Regions from separate parts of the Kocuria sp. CPCC 205258 genome, predicted to be linked through region 1. Evidence: predicted binding sites of a transcription regulator. Region 1 holds the regulator's gene; the other holds the start of a gene.
The links. Region 1 encodes HspR, which represses chaperone genes until heat shock. Its sites were predicted from a motif close to AAGTTGAGTCNNNNNGACTCAACTT; they were not measured.
Positions count from the first base shown of each region.

Region 1 (7,476 bases):
CTTGGGGTCGTGGTCCAGGTAGTGCCTGGTCTCGCGGACGACCAGCCCGGAGAGGAGCAGCAGCCCGAGGAGGTTGGGCAGGGCCATGAGGCCGTTCATCACGTCGGCGAAGTTCCACACCACCGCCAGCGGCACGGTGCAGCCCACGAACACGACCAGGGAGAACACGACCCGGTAGGGCATCACGGCCGGCCGACCGAAGAGCCGCTCCATGCACCGCTCGCCGTAGTAGGCCCACCCGAGGATCGTCGAGTAGGCGAACATCACGAGCCCGATGGTGACCACGTAGTGGCCCCACTGCCCGGGCAGGCCCTGGCTGAAGGCGTCGCCGGTCATGGTCGCGGCGAAGTCCGCCCCCTGCTCCCAGACCCCGGTGGTGATGAGCACGAGTCCCGTGCAGGTCACCACGATGATGGTGTCGATGAAGGTCTGGGTCATGGAGACCAGCCCCTGGCGGACCGGGTGGGTGGTCTGGGCCGCGGCCGCTGCGATCGCGGCCGATCCCATGCCGGACTCGTTGGAGAAGATGCCGCGGGCCACGCCCATCTGCACGGCCAGCATGATCGCCGATCCGGCGAACCCGCCGACGGCCGCCGTGCCGGAGAAGGCGTCGGTGAAGATCAGGACGACCGCCTGCGGGATGGCCGCGACGTTGACAATGAGGATGAACAGGGCGCCCAGGACGTAGAAGAGGATCATGACGGGGACGAAGCCCGCCGTGACCTTCCCGATGGACTTGATCCCGCCCACGAGCACAGCGAGCGTCAGCACGGCGAGCACCACACCGGTGATCCAGGTGGGGACGCTGAACGAGCTCTCCAGGTTGGAGGCGATGGAGTTGCCCTGGGTCATGTTGCCGATGCCGAACGCGGCCAGCGCGGCGGCGACGGCGAAGAAGATCGCCAGGAACTTGCCGAACCCGTTGCGGATGCCGCGCTCCAGGTAGTACTGCGGGCCGCCGGAGATCTCACCCTTGGCGTCCGTGGTGCGGAACCGCACGGCCAGGAACGCCTCGGAGTACTTGGAGGCCATGCCGAGCAGGCCGGTGACCCACATCCAGAACAGGGCGCCGGGCCCGCCGATCGAGATCGCGGTGGCCACGCCCACGATGTTGCCGGTGCCCACGGTGGCCGCGAGCGCCGTGGTCAGCGCCTGGAACTGGGAGACGTCGCCGCCGCGGGCGTCCGCGTCCTTGCGGTCGAACAGGGCCAGTCGCAGCGCGGAGCCCAGCTTGTGGAACTGCAGCCCGCCCAGCCGGACGGTCAGGTACAGACCGGTGAGCAGCAGCAGGGGGATGAGGACGTAGGGCCCCCAGATGATGCCGCCCAGCTCGCCGAGGGCAGTCTCGATGGTTTGGAGCATGTGTTCTCCCGTGGGTGTCGGGTGGATCAGGAATCGGGCCGAAACGGGACTGTGACCTCGGTCTCGGCAGAAGGCATCTAATCACAGGTCCGCTGCTCCCCCGGTCAGGGACCGATGGATCGGCTACAGTGTGGCTCCTGCCCGTTTCCGCCCGGTTACGGGCCGGACGGGGCGGCGGGGCCCTCCGGCGCCCGCCGCGAGAGGCGGCGCGCGAGCAGCACGGCTCCCGCGGCGAGCAGCGAGCACACCGCCATGGACACGGCCATTGGGACGGCGGTGTGCTGACCGGCCAGGCCGGTCAGCGGGCTCACGAGCCCGCCCAGGAGGAACTGGACCAGTCCGAGCACCGCCGACCCTGCCCCGGCCCGGCCCGGGACCCGGCCCTGGGCGAGGGCCACGGCGTTGCCCATGACGAAGCCGATGCAGGTCTGGCTCACGAAGAGGTGCGCCAGCGTGGTCCACCCGGTGATCCCGGCCAGCACGAGGCCCAGGCCCACCACGTTGACGGCGGCCATGACCACGATCGCGGTGCGGAGGATCGTGCCGGGCTCGACCCGGTCGACGAGGCGGGTGTTGACGACCGCGCCCAGGATGGAGCCGCCCGCGTTGATGGCGAACACCACGGAGTAGCCGAGCGCCGAGTAGCCGAGCACGTTCTGCAGCACGAAGGAGGAGGCGGAGATGTAGGAGAACAGGGCGCCGAACGCGAGTCCGAAGGCGAGGGCGTAGGCCATGAAGGACGGGGTGCGCAGCACCCGCCAGGACCCGGTGACGACGGCGCCGACCCCGCCGCGGTGCCGCCGGTGCGGTGGCAGGGTCTCGGGGACCACGAGCACGGAGCACGCCAGCATCAGCAGCCCGAACGCCGCGAGCACCCAGAACACGGTCTGCCACGGGGCCACCGTGGCGATCACTCCGCCCAGGAGCGGGGCCACCACCGGGGCGAGGGAGGTGATGGTCGCGAGGACCGAGAACAGCTTCGCGGCCCCGCGGCCGGAGGCGATGTCCGAGACCACCGCGCGGGCGATCACGACGCCGGCCGCCCCGGCGAGTCCCTGCACCGCGCGCAGGACCAGCACCGTCCCGATGGTCGGGGCCAGGACCACGGCGACGGAGCTGAGCAGGAACAGCGCGTTGCCGGCCACCATGAGCCGGTGCCGGCCCAGCACGTCGGACACGGGCCCGAGCAGGAACTGCCCCACGGCCATGCCGACCATGTACGTGGTCAGCGTCAGCTGCACCGCGGAGGCCGACGCCCCGAAGTGCCCGGCCATGGCAGGCATCGAGGCCAGGTACATGTCCGTGGCCATCGGGCTCACCGCGCTGAGGATCCCCAGCGCCGCCACCAGCACCACCCGGTCCTTGCCGCCGGAGAGGCGCAGGCGGGAGCGCACGGGGTCGTCGGGCGGCGATGAGCTCACGGAAGGTCCTTCGGCACGGGTCGGCAGGGCGGGCGCGGGGCGCGGGGCGCGCCTCATGCTATCGACGCCGCGACGTGAGAAGGACGCGGGACAGGACGAGGACGAGGGACAGGGGCGAGGACGCGGGACAGGACGAGGACGAGGGACAGGGGCGAGGACGAGGGACTGCGACAGCGACAGCGACAGCGACAGCGACAATGTCCTCATGAGACTCGCCGTGTACACCGGGGCATCCCTCGGCTTCGACCCCCTGTTCCCCGAGGCCGCCCGGGCCTTCGCCACCGCCCTCGCCCGCCGCGGCGTGGGCGTCGTCTACGGCGGCGGCCATGTGGGGCTGATGGGCGTCGTCGCCGACGCCGCCCTGGCCGCCGGGGGCGAGGTGGTCGGGGTCATGCCGCAGTCGCTCGTCGACGACGAGACGGCCCACACGGGGCTGACCGAGCTGCGCATCGTCCGGACGATGCACGAGCGCAAGGCGGAGATGGCCGCCCTCGCCGACGGGTTCGTGGCCCTGCCCGGCGGCCTGGGCACCCTCGAGGAGATCTTCGAGGCGTGGACCTGGCTGCAGGTGGGGGTGCACGCCAAGCCGGTCGGCTTCCTGGACGTGGCCGGCTATTGGAGGCCCCTGCTGGACGCGGTGGCCTCGATGTCCGCGGCCGGCCTCGTGCGTCCCGAGTACCGGGACGCCGCCGTGGTCGCCCAGGACGCCGACGAGCTGCTCGCCCGGTTCGCGGCGTGGGAGGCGCCCCGCCGGCGCTGGTCCGAGCCGCCCGTTCCCGGCGCCGACGCGCCCGCCGTCCGCCCAGCCCCTAGGATGTAGGGCGATGAGCGAGCACACCCCTTCCCCCGCCGAGGGCCCCGCACAGGGCCCCGTCCCCGAGGCGTTCCACCGCCGGCCGTACTCCTTCGTGCGCCGCGGCGACCGCCTCACCGCCCGCCGCCAGAAGGCCTGGGACGACTGGGCGCCCACCCGGGTGCTCGACGTCCCGCGCGTGCGCACGGACACCTCCGTGCACCCCGACCACGAGTTCGACGCGGCCGCGGCCTTCGGGCGCGAGGCGCCGCTGGTCGTGGAGGTCGGCTCCGGGCTCGGCGAGGCGGTCGTGCACGCCGCCGCCCAGGACCCGGCGCGGAACTTCCTCGCCGTCGAGGTGTACAAGCCCGGGATCGCGGATCTGTTGCTCAAGGCGGCCCAGGCCGGGGTGGACAACGTCCGTGTGGCGCAGGCCAACGCCCCCGAGGTCCTGGAGCACATGCTCGCCCCGGCCTCGGTCGACGAGCTGTGGGTGTTCTTCCCGGACCCCTGGCACAAGACCCGCCACCACAAGCGGCGCCTGGTCTCCCCCGCGTTCGCCGAGCTCGCCGCCCGGGTGCTCGTCCCGGGCGGGCTGTGGCGGCTCGCCACGGACTGGCAGGAGTACGCCCTGGTGATGCGTGAGGTCCTCGACGCGTCCCCGCAGTTCGAGAACGTCCACCCGGGCCCGCTCGCCGACGACGAGCACCCGGACACCGGATGGGCCCCGCGCTGGGAGGGACGGGTCCTCACGAGCTTCGAGCGCAAGGCGCAGGAGGCGGGCCGCGTCCCCCGCGACCTCGTCTACCGCCGGACGGCGTGAGCGCCGTCCCCGGCGCGGAGCGCAACGGCGTGCCCGCACTGCCCGGCCCGGAGCGGGACGGCTTCGTCGTCGTGCCCCCGGGCGATCCCCGCACGCAGCCGCTGCTCGAGGGCCTGCACCACGAGTACGTGGAGCGCTACGGTCCCGAGATCGGGGCGGAGGAGATGGCCGAGCACCCCGTCGACGACTTCACCGCCCCCGCCGGAGCGCTCCTGCTCCTCCTCGAGGGCGGCACGACGGTGGGCGGCGGCGCGTTCCGCCGGCACGACGACGCCACGGCGGAGCTCAAACGGGTGTGGACCGCCCCGGCGCACCGCCGGCGGGGGATCTCGCGGCGGGTCCTGGCCGAGCTCGAGCGGCTCGCCGCCGCGGCGGGGTACCGGCGCATCCACCTCACCACGGGCAGCCGCCAGCCGGAGGCGGCCGCCCTGTACCGCAGCAGCGGGTACGTCCTGCTGCCCGGGACCGCCCGCGTCTATCCGGGCGGCGTGTACGACGTGGGCTTCGAGAAGCACCTGCGCTGACCGCCCGGCCCGGGCGCCGGTGCGGCTCAGCGCTCCTGCTGGCGCGGGGGCCGGTACAGCACCACGGCCTGCGAGATCTTGCGGGCCCGGGGGCGGGCGCCGCGGGCCATGCGCACCACGTCCCCGCCGACGCCGGCGGCGAAGATCCGCGAGGACTCCTCGGCCCGGTCCCGGGCGTCCTCGAGTTCCCGGGACAGCTCCGCCACCCGCGACCGCAGGGCCGCGACCTGGTTCTCCAGCTGGAGGATGCGCCGGATGCCCTCGAGGGACACGCCCTGCTGGGACAGCACCTGGATCTGCTGCAGCTTCTCGATGTCGCGCTGCGAGTAGCGGCGGGCGCGGCCGGGGGCCCGGGACGGCCTGACGAGGCCGAGCCGGTCGTACTGGCGCAGGGTCTGCGGGTGCATCTCCGCGATCTCCGCGGCCACGGAGATCACGAACAGCGGCTGGTCGGCGTCCAGTGCCATCTCACACCCGTGCCTTCTCGGCCAGGCGGGCCCGGGGGTCCTCGTCCGCGGTCGCCTCGGCGAACGCCCGGACGGCGGCCTGCGCCTGCTCGTCCAGCTCGGCCGGCACATGCACCTCGACCGTCACGATCAGGTTGCCGGTGCCCTTGGCCGTGCCGAACCCGCGCCCCTTGACGCGGAAGCGCCGGCCCGAGGACGTGCCCGCCGGGACCTTCACGCGCACGGTGCCGCCGTCCAGCACGGGCACCTCGATGGTGGCGCCCAGGGCCGCCTCGGGGAACGTGATCGGCACGGTGACCTCGACGTCGTCCGTGCCCTCGACGCGCCGGAAGAAGGGGTGCGGGGTCACGTGGACGGTGACGTAGAGATCGCCGGCCCCGCCGGCACCCGAGTGGCCCTTGCCGGCGAGCTTGAGCTTCTGCCCGTCGCGCACGCCGCGCGGGATCCGCACCGTGGTCTCCTGGCCGTTGCCCCGGCGCAGCTTGACCGTGGTGCCGTGCACCGAGGAGCGGAACGGGATGGTCGTCTCCGTCCGGATGTCCTCCCCGCGCGCCGGCGGGGCCTGGTAGCCGCCGTAGCCGCCCGGCGCCCCGTACCCGGTCTGACCGCCGAACTGGGCGAACAGGTCCTCGAACCCGCCCGGGCCGCCCGCGCCGCCGGTGGAGTAGGTCGTGCGGCGGCGGCGTCCTCCGCCGCCTCCGCCGAAGATGTCGCCGAAGAGGTCCTCGAAGTTGGCCGAGCCCCCGGCGCCGCCGGGGCCGCCGGCGGTGAAGCGCGCCCCGGAGCCCATCGCGCGGATCGCGTCGTACTGCTTGCGCTCCTCGGGGTCGGAGAGCACGGAGTTCGCCTCGGTGATGTCCTTGAACCGCTGCTCGGCCTCCGTGTCCCCCGGGTTCTGGTCCGGGTGGTACTGGCGGGCGAGCTTGCGGTAGGCCTTCTTGACGTCGGCGGCGGACGCGTCCTTGGAGACGCCGAGAATGCTGTAGAAGTCCTTGTCGATCCAGTCCTGGCTGGCCATGACGCCTCCTTTCTGTGGGGCCGGTCGGGGTCCTGCGGAGCAGGACCCGGTGGTGGTCCGGGGGTCGTCCCCGGCGCCGCGGCGCCGGGGACGGGTGGACGGGTCAGGGGAGGCCCGAGGGACGGGCCTCCCCTGACGTCGCCGGGATCAGGCCGTGTCCGGCCTCACTCGGCGACCGCGACGGCGACCTGGGCCGGCCGCACCACGCGCTCGCCGATCCGGAAGCCGGAGCGCAGCACCATCGAGACCTGGTCCGGCTCGACCTCGCTCGTGGGCTGCTGCAGCACCGCCTCGTGGACGTTCGGGTCGAACTTCTCCCCGACCTCCCCGAGGCGCACCAGCCCGTGCCGCACGAGGGTCTCCTCGAGCTTGTTCGCGATCGCCGCGAACGGGCCGTCGGTGAGGTCGCCCGCCTGCCGGGCCGCGTCGATGTCGTCGAACACCGGCAGCAGCGTCTGCAGGAGGTCGCCCGTCACGAAGGTCCGCAGCTGCTCCTTCTCGCGCGCCGTGCGGTGCTTGAAGTTCACGAACTCGGCCTGCAGCCGGCGCAGCTCCTCGAGCCGCTCCTCGGCGAGGGCGGCCGCTGGGGACTCCTCCGCGGCGGCCGGCGCCGGTGCGGCGTCCCCGGCCTCCGCGTCCGTCGACTGTGGCGTCGAGAGGATGTCGTCCACCGTCAGGCCCTCCGGCCCGGCCTCCTCGCGGGGGCCGGCGCCGGAGTCCTGCGGGAACTGCTCGCCGGGGTGCGCGGCGGGGTCGCCGGGAACGCTCCCGGCGCCGTGGTCGTCCGCGTTCTCGTCGGGTCCTGGCGTGTGGTCGGGCATGCTCACTTCTTCTCGTCCTCGTCGTCGACGACCTCGGCGTCGACGATGTCCTCGTCACCGGTGGCGCCCGCACCCGGGGCGCCCTCGGCGCCCTCGGTCTGCGACTGCGCGTAGAGGGCCTCGCCGAGCTTGGTCTGGGACTGCTGCAGCTTGTCGTAGGCCGACTTCACGGCGTCCTCGTCCTCGCCCTCGAGCGCCTTCTTCAGGGCGTCGACGTCCGCCTGCACCTCGGACTTGACGTCCGCGG
Region 1 is NZ_JAVKPS010000001.1:64,483-71,958, forward strand. It holds gene RF644_RS00320 (alanine/glycine:cation symporter family protein) at 1-1,362, opposite strand, end outside; gene RF644_RS00325 (multidrug effflux MFS transporter) at 1,518-2,783, opposite strand; gene RF644_RS00330 (TIGR00730 family Rossman fold protein) at 2,989-3,603, shown strand; gene trmB (tRNA (guanosine(46)-N7)-methyltransferase TrmB) at 3,608-4,399, shown strand; gene RF644_RS00340 (GNAT family N-acetyltransferase) at 4,396-4,923, shown strand; gene RF644_RS00345 (heat shock protein transcriptional repressor HspR) at 4,950-5,390, opposite strand; gene RF644_RS00350 (DnaJ C-terminal domain-containing protein) at 5,392-6,408, opposite strand; gene RF644_RS00355 (nucleotide exchange factor GrpE) at 6,573-7,235, opposite strand; gene dnaK (molecular chaperone DnaK) at 7,232-7,476, opposite strand, start outside.

Region 2 (7,476 bases), on a different contig from region 1:
CTGGAGATCGTCCAGCGCCGCCTCGTGTCGCTGCGCTTCCGCCACCTGGGGGCGCAGGAGACCACGGTGACCGCCCGGGGGTTCTCGGGGCGGCTGCACCTGCGCACGGGCATCGACCCCAGCGTGCGCAACAACGGGGTCGCGGAGTACCAGGACCTCAACGACCACCACCTGGTGGACCTCGAGTCGACCTCGCTGCCCGACGACCACGAGACCCTGCTCTCGCACGTGCGCACCACCCAGTCCAAGATCGAGATCACCACGGCCCAGCGCACCACCATCGAGGGCGGCCAGAACGTCCGGGAGCGCCGCGAGATCCGGCCCGGCGGCACCGAGTTCCGCCGCCACCAGGTCAACATCGCCGACGGCCGCCCGGTGATCATCGACTCGACCACGGCCGTGGTCACGAGCCGCGACGCCGCGATCGGCTCGCCCCGCGAGGGCGCCCTCGCGGAGCTCGACCGCAACCCCAGCGGCGTCCGGGGCCTGCTGCCCTCGCACGAGATCGAGTGGTCCCTGCTGTGGGACCGCTTCGACGTGGACGTGTGCCCGGACCCGGAGGAGCGCACCGGGGAGCTGGCCATCACCCAGCTGGCGCTGCGGGTGCACCTGTTCCACGTGGCCCAGACGCTGGCGCCGCACATGTCCCTGCGCGACGCCGGGGTCCCGGCCCGCGGCCTGCACGGCGAGGGCTACCGGGGGCACATCTTCTGGGACGAGCTCTACATCCTCCCGGTCGTCAACCTGCACCAGCCGCAGGTGACGCGCGCCCTGCTCTCCTACCGGTGGCGCCGGCTGCCCATGGCCAAGCACCGGGCCACCGAGTTCGGGCTCGAGGGCGCGGCGTTCCCGTGGCAGTCCGGCTCGGACGGCCGGGAGGAGACCCCGCCGGAGCTGTTCAACCACCACTCCAACCGGTGGCTGCCGGACAACTCGTGGCGGCAGTTCCACGTGGGCCTCGCGATCGCCTACAACGCCTGGATCTACTACGAGACCACCGGTGACCTCGACTGGCTGGCGGGGCAGGGCTCGGAGCTGATCATCGGGATCACCCGGCTGTTCGCGTCCCTCACCGACTACGACCCCGCGGACGGCCGCTACCACATCGCCGGCGTCATGGGCCCGGACGAGTACCACGACGGCCCGCGCGGCCAGCACGGCGGCGGGCTGAAGGACAACGCCTACACGAACGTGCTGGCGGCTTGGCTGTTCCGGCACAGCGCGCACATCTTCCACGACATGGTGGAGCACCAGCGCGAGGAGCTCTCCGCCCGCTTCGACCTCTCGGCCGAGGAGGTCGGGACCTGGCAGCGGATGGCCGAGCGGATGTTCGTGCCGTTCAACACGGACGGCACCATCAGCCAGTTCCACGGCTACGACGACCTCGACGAGCTGGACTGGGAGTACTACCGGGCCAAGTACCGCAACATCGGCCGCCTCGACCTCCTGCTGGAGAACGAGGGCGACATGACCAACAACTACAAGCTGGCCAAGCAGGCCGACACGATCATGCTGGTCTACCTCTTCGGCCCCGACGGCCTGGTCGAGGAGCTCGGCCGGATGGGCTACGAGGTGGACCACGCCGCCATCGAGCGCACCGTCGACTTCTACATCGCGCGGTCCTCGCACGGCTCCTCCCTGTCCCGGGTGGTCAACGCCTCGGTGCTCGCCTGGCTGAACCCGGACCGTTCGTGGTCCGCGTTCCAGGACTCCCTCCTGGTGGACCTCGACGACACCCAGGGCGGGACCACGGGCGAGGGCATCCACCTGGGCGCCATGGCCGGCTCCGTCGACGTCGTGACCCGCGCCTACGCGGGGCTGCGCGTGCGCGGCGGCTGGCTCGAGTTCGACCCGGCCCTGCCGAGCCAGCTGGACACCGTCTCGTTCACGGTGCTGTACCGCGGCCAGGTGATCCGGGTCTGCATCGACCACCACGTCCTGGAGCTCGAGGGGGCCTCCCGGCGCGCGGACGACGTCACGATCCACGTGCACGGCGCGGAGTACGTGCTCAAGGGCGGCCAGAAGATCCGCGTGGCCATCCAGCACGGGCACCAGCGCGCCCCGCGGCCGGCCGTCACGCGGCAGGGCGTCTGAGCCGCGGGCGGCGGGCCCGCCGCTAGGCTGGGCCCATGGCACACTCCACGACGCCCGGCACGGTCCTCCCGCACGGGGGGCACGAGCCCCGGATCGACTCCTCCGCCTTCGTGGCCCCGACCGCCACGGTCGTGGGCGACGCCGAGCTGGGACCGGAGTCCGGGGTCTTCTACGGCGCCGTGGTGCGCGGCGACCGCTCCCCCGTCCGGCTGGGCGCGCGGTCCAACCTGCAGGACAACGTGGTGGTCCACTCCGACCCCGGCCACCCCTGCACGATCGGCGCGGACGTGAGCGTCGGCCACGGCGCCGTGGTGCACGGGTGCACCGTGGAGGACGAGGTCCTGATCGGGATGAACGCGACCGTCCTCAACGGCGCCGTGATCGGCACGGGTTCGCTGGTGGCCGCGGGCGCCGTCGTCCTCGAGGGCACCGTGGTGCCGCCCCGGTCCCTCGTGGCGGGGGTGCCGGCCGGGGTCCGGCGCGAGCTCACGGACGAGGAGCAGGAGAAGGTCCGCGCCAACGCGCGCACCTACGTCCGGCTCTCCGCCGAGCACCGCCGGCTCACCGCCTGAGCCGGGCCCGGCGGCCCGTCACTGCGCCGCGAGGGTGCGCGCGTAGTCCAGGTACGCGCCGTGGTCGAAGCCGGGCAGCAGGCAGGACTGCACCACCCAGCCCTGCAGCACCGAGAGGATGGCCTGGGCGAACATGCCGGCCCACTCGCGGGCCGCGTCGTCGTCGAGGCCCAGCTCCTCGACCGCCCACCGTCCGTAGCGCTCCTCCACCCGGTCCCGCACGCGCCCCAGGTGCTCCCCGGCCAGCGCGGCCAGACCGGGGTCGCTCACCGCCCCGCCCCACGTGATGAGCAGCAGGCGGGTGGTGGCGGGATCCGCGGCCAGCCGCTCCAGCAGTCCCACGACCCACGCCGCGGGGTCGGTGCCGGGCTCGTCCTCCGCGGCCGCGAGGACCCGGTCCAGGGCCGCGCGGGCGGCCGCGGCCACGAGCTCCTGCTTGCTCGGGAAGTGGTTGTAGAGCGCCCCCGCGGACAGCCCCGTGGCGGCGATGATGCGGTGCATCGACGCCCCCTCGTAGCCGTGCTCGAGGAAGCACTCACTGGCGGCGGCCACGATCTCGCGGCGGCGCTCGTCCTTGTACTGCTGGCTCACCCGGGGCACGGGCTCAGCCTACGCCACGAACGGACGTTCGATCGGAGCCGGCGGGCGGGACCCCGGCGGCGGGCGGCGTGGCAGAATGCGCCCATGCCTGCCCAGACCCTCAGCCCGTTCGTCGACGCCTCCCTCGACGCCGCCCACCTGGACGACCCCGGCACCGCGACCGGCCGCACGCTCGGATGGGGCGTGGTCAGCACCGCCGACATCGCGGAGAAGGTGGTCCCGGACATCGCGGCGCTGCCCGACGCCCGGCTCGTGGCCGTGAGCTCGCGGGACCAGGACCGCGCCGAGGACTTCGCCCGCCGGCACGGGGTGGAGCGGGCCTACGGCGGCACCGCCACGAGCACGGGACTGGACCGGCTCGCGGCCGACCCGGACGTGGAGATCGTCTACGTGGCCACCCCGCACGGCTACCACCACCGGGACGTCTCGGCGCTGCTGCGGGCCGGCAAGCACGTGGTGTGCGAGAAGGCCCTCGCCATGACCGCGGCGGAGGTCCGCGACCTGTTCCGCCTGGCCCGCGAGCACGGCGTCTTCCTCATGGAGGCCGTCTGGACCCGCATGACCCCCGGCTTCCGCACCGCGATGCGCTGGGTCCGGGAGGGCCGGCTCGGCCGGGTCCGCTCGGTCGAGGGGTCCATCGGCACGCACCGGGCCCTGGACCCGGCCCACCGCCTGTTCCGCCGGGCCGACGGCGGCGGGGTGCTGCTGGACATGATGGTCTACCCCCTGACGTGGACCTCCGCGGTCCTGGGGGCCCCGGATCGCTGGAGCGCCCGCGCGGAGCTCGGCGCCACGGACGTGGACCTGGACACCGCCCTGACCCTGGACTTCGGGCACGGCCGGGCGCACGTGAGCGGCACCCTGTCCGCCACGGTCCCCCACCAGGTGACGATCAGCGGCACGGACGGCTGGCTGCGGGTGGACGGACGGATCAACTGCCCGACCACCCTGGTGCTGCAGACCGCCGAGGGCGCCCGCACGGGCGCCGCCCCCGTCGTGGAGCGCGTGGACGTGGCGGGCGCCGGATACGTGTTCGAGATGCGCGAGGCCACCCGCTGCGTGCAGCAGGGCCTGCTCGAGTCCCCCGTGATGCCGTGGGCCGACTCCCTCGAGCTCGTGGAGCTCTTCGACCGGGTGCGGGCGCAGATCGGCGTGCGGTATCCCCACGACGCCCGCTGAGGGCGGTTCGCCCTGGGCGATGGGGGCCGGGACCCGTTGAAGACCGCGGGGAGCGGGATTATTATGGTCCACAGTTGAGTTGATCGGACTCAACTAAATGTCGAAGACATTGCTCATATGGTTGAGGAGATGATTGACGTGGCCACGATGTTCACCCCGTTCAACGATTTCGACCGGCTCGCCGCCTCGCTGTTCGCCCGGCAGGGCCTGCGCGAGATGCCCATGGACCTGTACCGGGACGGCGACCAGTACATCCTCCGGGCGGACCTGCCCGGCATCGACCCGGAGAGCGTCGACGTCGACGTCGACGGCCAGCTGCTGACGATCCGCGCGGAGCGGGAGCTGCCCGAGGTGCAGGACGTCCAGTGGATCACCCGGGAGCGGCAGAGCTCCTCGTTCGTCCGCCAGCTCAACCTGGGCCAGGGCATCGACATCCAGAACATCGCCGCGAACTACGACAACGGCGTGCTCACGGTCACGATCCCCGTCTCGGCGCAGGCCAAGCCGCGCAAGATCCAGGTGGTCTCCGGCCAGGGCGAGCAGCAGGCCCTGGGCGAGGGCCGGGACGAGTCCGGCGACCGCGTGATCGGCGAGGGCGAGCTCGTCAACGGCGCCGGGTCCACCCAGTCCACGGAGGGCTGAGCCCGGCCCCCGGCACCGGCACGCCCCCGGGCGGGGCCCCACGGCCACGGGCCCGTTCCCCGCGGGGAACGGGCCCGCCGCCGTGCCCGGGCCGCCCGCGGCCTCCGGCCGGACGGCGGGCCCGGCCAGCGGACGGGGCGCCGCCTCGGGTATCTTGGCACCAGGAAGCACCACCACCGATCCGACGACATCCTGGGAGACAGCCCGCACATGGCCAAGATCATCTACACCCGCACCGACGAGGCGCCCCTGCTCGCCACCTACTCCTTCAAGCCGATCATCGAGGCCTACGCCTCGACCGCCGGCGTCGAGGTGGAGACCCGCGACATCTCCCTGGCCGGGCGCATCATCGCCGCGTTCGGCGACCGCCTCCCCGAGGAGCAGCGGGTGGACGACGCCCTCGCCGAGCTCGGCGAGCTGGCCAAGAAGCCCGAGGCCAACATCATCAAGCTGCCCAACATCTCCGCCTCCGTCCCGCAGCTGAAGGCCGCGGTCAAGGAGCTGCAGGACCAGGGCGTCGCCCTCCCCGACTACCCGGACGAGCCCCGCACCGAGGAGGAGAAGGAGACCCGGGCCCGCTACGACAAGATCAAGGGCTCCGCCGTCAACCCGGTGCTGCGCGAGGGCAACTCGGACCGCCGCGCCCCCGCCTCGGTCAAGAACTACGTCCGCAAGAACCCGCACCGCATGGGCGAGTGGACGGCGGAGTCGAGGACGAACGTCGCCACGATGGGCGCCGACGACTTCCGGGACAACGAGAAGTCCGTGGTCATGGACGGCGACGACACCCTGACGATCCGCCTGGTGGCCGAGGACGGCAGCACCACGGTGCTCAAGGAGTCCGTCCCCGTGCTGGCCGGCGAGGTCGTCGACGGCACCGTGATGCGGGCCGCCGCCCTGGACGCGTTCCTCGCGGAGCAGGTCGAGCGCGCCAAGCGGGAGGACGTCCTGCTCTCGGTGCACCTGAAGGCCACCATGATGAAGGTCTCCGACCCGATCATCTTCGGCCACGTCATCGAGGCGTTCTTCCCGGAGCTCTTCGCCGCCCACGGCGCGGCCCTCGAGAAGGCGGGCCTCTCCCCCGCCAACGGGCTCGCGGCGATCCTCAACGGCCTCGACGCCCTGCCGGCCGACGTGCGCGACGACGTGCGGGCCGCGATCGACAAGGGCCTCGCCGAGGGCCCGAAGCTCGCCATGGTGAACTCCGACAAGGGCATCACGAACCTGCACGTGCCCTCCGACGTCATCGTCGACGCGTCGATGCCGGCCATGATCCGCACCTCCGGCCACATGTGGGGCCCCGAGGGCGAGGAGGCGGACACCCTCGCGGTGCTGCCGGACAGCTCCTACGCCGGGGTCTACCAGGTGGTCATCGACGACTGCCGCGCCCACGGCGCGTTCGACCCGACCACCATGGGCTCCGTGCCCAACGTCGGCCTCATGGCGATGAAGGCGGAGGAGTACGGCTCCCACGACAAGACCTTCGAGATCCCCGTGCAGGGCACCGTCCAGGTCGTCGACTCCTCCGGCGCCGTGCTCATCGAGCACGAGGTCTCCCCCGGGGACATCTGGCGGGCGTGCCAGACGAAGGACGTCGCGATCCGCGACTGGGTCAAGCTCGCCGTGACCCGCGCGCGGGCCTCCGCGACGCCGGCCGTGTTCTGGCTGGACCGCACCCGCGCCCACGACACCAACCTCATCGCCAAGGTCGAGCAGTACCTGACCGAGCACGACACCGAGGGCCTGCAGATCGAGATCATGTCCCCCGAGGAGGCCACCGCGTTCTCGATCGAGCGGATCCGCCGCGGCGAGGACACCATCTCGGTCACCGGCAACGTGCTGCGCGACTATCTGACGGACCTGTTCCCGATCCTCGAGCTGGGCACCTCCGCAAAGATGCTCTCGGTGGTCCCGCTCATCAACGGCGGCGGGCTCTTCGAGACCGGCGCCGGCGGGTCCGCGCCGAAGCACGTCCAGCAGCTGGTGGAGGAGAACCACCTGCGCTGGGACAGCCTCGGGGAGTTCCTCGCCCTCGCCGCGAGCCTCGACCACCTGGCGACCACGGCCGACAACGAGCGCGCCCGGATCCTCGGCGAGACCCTCGACCGGGCCACGGGCAAGTTCCTCGAGGAGAACAAGTCCCCGAGCCGGAAGGCCGGCGAGATCGACAACCGCGGCAGCCACTTCTACCTGGCCCTGTACTGGGCCCAGGAGCTGGCCCGCCAGGACGAGGACGCCGAGCTGGCCCAGGCCTTCGCCTCCGTGGCGGAGCAGCTGGCGGCCAACGAGGACGCGATCAACGAGGAGCTGCTCTCCGTGCAGGGCCGTCCCGCCGACATCGGCGGCTACTACCGCCCGGACGATGCCAAGACGTTCTCGGTGATGCGCC
Region 2 is NZ_JAVKPS010000005.1:169,222-176,697, forward strand. It holds gene RF644_RS10840 (beta-phosphoglucomutase family hydrolase) at 1-2,094, shown strand, start outside; gene RF644_RS10845 (gamma carbonic anhydrase family protein) at 2,130-2,666, shown strand; gene RF644_RS10850 (TetR/AcrR family transcriptional regulator) at 2,685-3,266, opposite strand; gene RF644_RS10855 (Gfo/Idh/MocA family protein) at 3,351-4,445, shown strand; gene RF644_RS10860 (Hsp20/alpha crystallin family protein) at 4,584-5,087, shown strand; gene RF644_RS10865 (NADP-dependent isocitrate dehydrogenase) at 5,298-7,476, shown strand, end outside.
Region 2: RF644_RS10860 (Hsp20/alpha crystallin family protein) is a predicted target of HspR. The motif match lies at 4,517-4,541, and genes of this name have one in related genera.